One region of the Actinoplanes sp. CA-252034 genome, then DNA from elsewhere that is predicted to be linked to it. Evidence: predicted binding sites of a transcription regulator. Region 1 holds the regulator's gene; the other holds the start of a gene.
What was found. Region 1 encodes HrcA, which represses chaperone genes, less so after heat shock. Its sites were predicted from a motif close to GGTTNGCACNCTCNNNNNGAGNGTGCNAACC; they were not measured.
Positions count from the first base shown of each region.

Region 2: ACQPZW_RS45810 (FmdB family zinc ribbon protein) is a predicted target of HrcA. The motif match lies at 1,006-1,036, and genes of this name have one in related genera.

Region 1 covers NZ_CP191846.1:1,333,485-1,335,681, reverse strand. The annotation lists gene dnaJ (molecular chaperone DnaJ) at 1-561, opposite strand, end outside; gene hrcA (heat-inducible transcriptional repressor HrcA) at 596-1,618, opposite strand; gene hemW (radical SAM family heme chaperone HemW) at 1,745-2,197, opposite strand, start outside.
Region 2 covers NZ_CP191846.1:10,138,666-10,140,862, forward strand. The annotation lists gene ACQPZW_RS45800 (diguanylate cyclase) at 1-24, opposite strand, end outside; gene ACQPZW_RS45805 (5-formyltetrahydrofolate cyclo-ligase) at 105-803, shown strand; gene ACQPZW_RS45810 (FmdB family zinc ribbon protein) at 1,058-1,420, shown strand; gene ACQPZW_RS45815 (hypothetical protein) at 1,732-2,197, shown strand, end outside.

The DNA.
Region 1 (2,197 bases):
ACGGGACGACACGACCTGGCCGAGGAAGGTGCGCTGCACCGACTGGACCTCACCGCGGCCGGAGCAGACCTCACAGGTCGACAGGTGGGTGCCGGGCGCGGTGCCGGCGCCGGAGCACTGGGTGCAGAGGACCGCAGTGTCGACGGTGATCGGCGCCTCCACCCCGAAGGCGGTCTCCACCAGGTCGAGCTCGAGCCGGAGGATCGCGTCGGCGCCGGGACGCGTGCGCGGGCGCGGGCCACGGGAGCCACCGCCCGCGGCCGTGCCGAAGAACGCGTCCATGATGTCCTGGAAGCCGACGAACGGGCCGGCGCCACCGGCTCCACCGGGCATGCCGCCGCCCGGCGCGAGCGGGTCGCCGCCGAGGTCGACGATCTGCCGCTTCTGGTCGTCGGAGAGCACCTCGTACGCCGCGTTGATCTCTTTGAACTTCTCGTGCGCTTCCGGATCCGGGTTGACGTCCGGGTGGTACTGCCGAGCGAGTTTGCGGTAGGCGCGCTTGATCTCGTCGTCGGTTGCCTCCCGGCTCACACCGAGAATTCCGTAATAGTCCTTGGCCACGGGGTTTGGAGTCCTCAATGTCTGCGCGAATCCGTCAATTCTGTGCCAACAGGTCGCCAACGTAGCGTGCCACTGCACGAACGGTAGCGATAGTGCCGGCGTAGTCCATCCGGGTGGGGCCCAGCACGCCGAGCCCCCCGACGATCGTGGTACCCGGTCCGTAACCGCTGCTCACCACGGACGCCGACCGCAGGTTGTCGATCTGGTTCTCGTCACCGATCAGGACCCGGGTGGTCCGGGGCTCCAGATCGCCGATGAGCTTCAGAAGGATGACCTCCTCCTCGAGAGCCTCGAGAACGGGCCGCAGCGTGCCCTGGAAGTCCAGCACACCCCCGCGTGTCAAGTTGGCAGTACCCGCCAGGGCGAGGCGCTCCTCACTCCGCTCCACCAGAGTCTCCAGCAGAACCGACGCCAGGCAGGTCATCGACGCGCGGCGCTCGGGGGCCGACTCCTCGACCAGTTTCTGCACGAGGAGGGGGGTGTCGGCGAGCCGCTGCCCGGCCAGTTTCTCGTTGACCCGCAGTCGCAGCTCCCACACCTCGCCGTCGGCGACCGGGCCGGGCATCTCCACGAGCCGCTGCTCGACCCGCCCGGTGTCGGTGATCATCACGAGCATCAGACGGGTGGTGGAGATCGGCACCAGCTCCAGGTGGCGGACCGTGGAGCGGGACAGACTCGGGTACTGAACGACGGCGACCTGGCGGGTGAGCTGGGCCAGCAGGCGAACGGTGCGGTGCACCACGTCGTCGAGGTCGACGGCGCCGACCATGAACCGCTCGATGGCACGGCGCTCGGCCGGGCTCAACGGCTTGATCTTGGTGAGCCGGTCGACGAAGAGCCGGTAGCCGGCGTCGGTGGGCACCCGGCCGGCGCTGGTGTGCGGCTGCCGGATGTAGCCCTCCTCCTCCAGCACCGCCATGTCGTTGCGGACAGTGGCCGGGGAGACGCCGAGCTTGTGCCGGTCGACCAGAGCCTTACTGCCCACCGGCTCCTGGGTCTCGACGTAGTCCTCGACGATCGCCCGGAGCACCTCGAGCTTGCGGTCATCCAGACTCATATGACCCCTCCCCCTGCTGGCACTCCCGCTAATAGAGTGCCAGTCTACGTCGCGGGCGGTCGCAGCGCGATGATCGAAAGTACGTACCGGCCTCGGATTTCGGGGCCGGACGGGTCAGACCGGCCTTTACAGCACGTCGCGGACGACCGCGTCGGCCAGCAGCCGGCCCCGCAGGGTGAGTGCGAGCGTCCCCTGTTCGTACGCCCCCGGCTCCAACAGCCCGTCGGCCAGGGCCTGCGCGGCGCCCGTGGCGTCGACCCGGTCCAGCGGGATGCCGTCCCGCAGCCGCACCCGGAGCATCACGTCCTCCATGTGCCGGTCGGCGTCGGTCAGCAGCTCCCGCGCCTGCCCCGGCGACATCCCTTCGGCCAGGCGTTTCGCGTACGCCGACGGGTGTTTGACGTTCCACCAGCGCACGCCGCCCACGTGGCTGTGCGCGCCCGGCCCGAGTCCCCACCAGTCGGCGCCGGTCCAGTAGAGCAGGTTGTGCCGGCACTCCCCGCCCGGCCGCGCCCAGTTGGACACCTCGTACCACCCGAAGCCGGCCTCGCTGAGCGCCGCCTCGGCGGCCAGGTAACG
Region 2 (2,197 bases), 2.0 Mb from region 1:
GGTCAGCCGGCCACGTAGTGTCACACATCCTCCCGGGGTGGCCCTCTTTGGAGCGATGCTGACATAGTGTGCACCGTTTGCCGGTTTTCAAAAGGGGGTGTTGCATGCCGGATTTAACCCCTGATGCGGAAAAATCACACCAAATCAAGATCTCGCTGCGTGCGCGACTGCTCACGGCCCGTCGATCATTTCCGGTCACGGATCGATTGAGTGCGGCCCGCCAACTTCAAGATCAAATTCTTTCTCTGGTACGGCGTACCGGCGCTCGCTCGATCGCCGCCTACGTGCCCGTCGGGTCCGAGCCGGGCGGGCCAGACCTTCCGGACCGCCTCCTGTCGGCCCTGCCCGCCGGCGGCCGCCTCCTGCTCCCGGTCCTGCTCCCCGACAACGACCTCACCTGGGCCGAGCCGACCCCACCCGCCGCCGCGCCGCCCACCTCCACCCCCGCCGCCTCCGCGCCGCCCGCTTCGGTTGTGCCTGCCGGCGGGCCCTCCGCCTCGCTTGTGGCCGGGCCTCGGGGCCTGCGTGAGCCCGGAGGGCCGCGGCTCGGCGTGGAGGCGGTGTGCTCGGTCGACCTCCTCCTGGTGCCGGCGCTCGCGGTCGGGAACGACGGGACCCGGATGGGCCGGGGCGGCGGCTCCTACGATCGGGTGCTGGCCCGCCTGCCGGAGCCCGGGCCGCTGGTCGTGGCCCTGCTGCACGACGGCGAGGACATCGTGTCGGTGCCGGCCGAGCCCCACGATCGCCGGGTTCACGCCGTGATCACGCCCACCGGCGGTCTCTCGCGCCGGCCGTGCCCCTGATCGCGGAGGTTTCTCGCGCCGGCCGTACTCCTGATCGCGGAGTATCGATTCCCCGACATGTCGGCGACGCGACGCGCGTGCCGTCTGCCGACCCCGGCGCCGACCGCGGGCAGCTCAAGGCATGCGCGGTGTGACATCACCCACGTTCCACTCTTCCCTCAGGCCGAGCGCCGAGTGGACGAATTGACCTCCGATGCCGCAACATTGGCACTCGGAGTTGGCGAGTGCCAGCAGCCGATTGATCCGGAGGAGCCGTGCCTACCTACCAGTACGCCTGCACCGAGTGCGGTGAGCAGCTTGAAGCAGTGCAGTCCTTCTCCGACCCGGCGCTCACCGAGTGCCCGAACTGCCAGGGCAAGCTCCGCAAGGTGTTCAACTCGGTCGGCATCGTCTTCAAGGGCTCGGGCTTCTACCGCAACGACTCGCGTGCGGGCGCCGTGAGCTCGGAGAAGCCGGCCGCCGGAGACTCGGCCACCAAGACGGCCGACTCGTCGAGTCCGTCGTCGACCACCCCGGCGACCACGCCGTCCACCCCTTCGACGAGCAGCAGCACGTCGTCGGGCAGCAGCACGTCGTCGTCGGGCGGCAGCGGCACGAAGGCCGCCGCGGCACCCTGACCCGCACCGACGAGCGTCATCTACGCGCCGAGCCGGATCACCGGCTCGGCGCGTACTCGTTTCCGGACGCCGGCCCACGGCTGCCACTAGCAAGATCCACAGGTCAGCGGCAGGTTCTCCACAGAGCCGGGTTGTCCACAGCGCTTCCACGCCGGATCCGGTACGGCTCCTAACGTCGGTCGCAGCCGTCGGCGGGCACTTGAACACGCCGTTCCGCACAGGGCCGAACGGCCGTCTTTCCGACCGCCCGAGGTGCCCGTCGACGGCCACCAGACTCCGCCCTCCGGGGATTGCCGATGACTGGAGGTCCGATGTCCCGTACGAGGCCGGCTTCGCCAGACGAGCGTCTGGACCCGGTGCGCTGGCGGCGGCCGGGCCGTGGCACTCTGCTGCGCCTGGTCTCGGTCACCGTGTTGTTGATCACAGCCGCTGCGGTGCTCTGGCTCAAGCCGACCGGCTGCGTCCCGATCGAGGCCGGCCCGTCGTCGGAGCCGTCCGTCCGGCCCTCGTCGTCACCAGCAGCCGGGCCGACCGGCGCGGCGCGGCCGATTCCACCCGGCAACGTCGGTGTTCCGGTGCGACTGGCCGACCCCACCGCGCTGTCCGTCGTGCGCCCCGGCCACCGGGTGGATCTGCTCCGCATCGAGGGCGAGCGTGACCGCACCACCGCGGTGGCGAGCGCCGCCTTGGTCCTGGAGGTGACCGGCGCCGACGACCCGGTCACCGGCGGGCTACTCCTGGCCCTCGAGCCGGACGAGGCACGACAGGCGATATCCA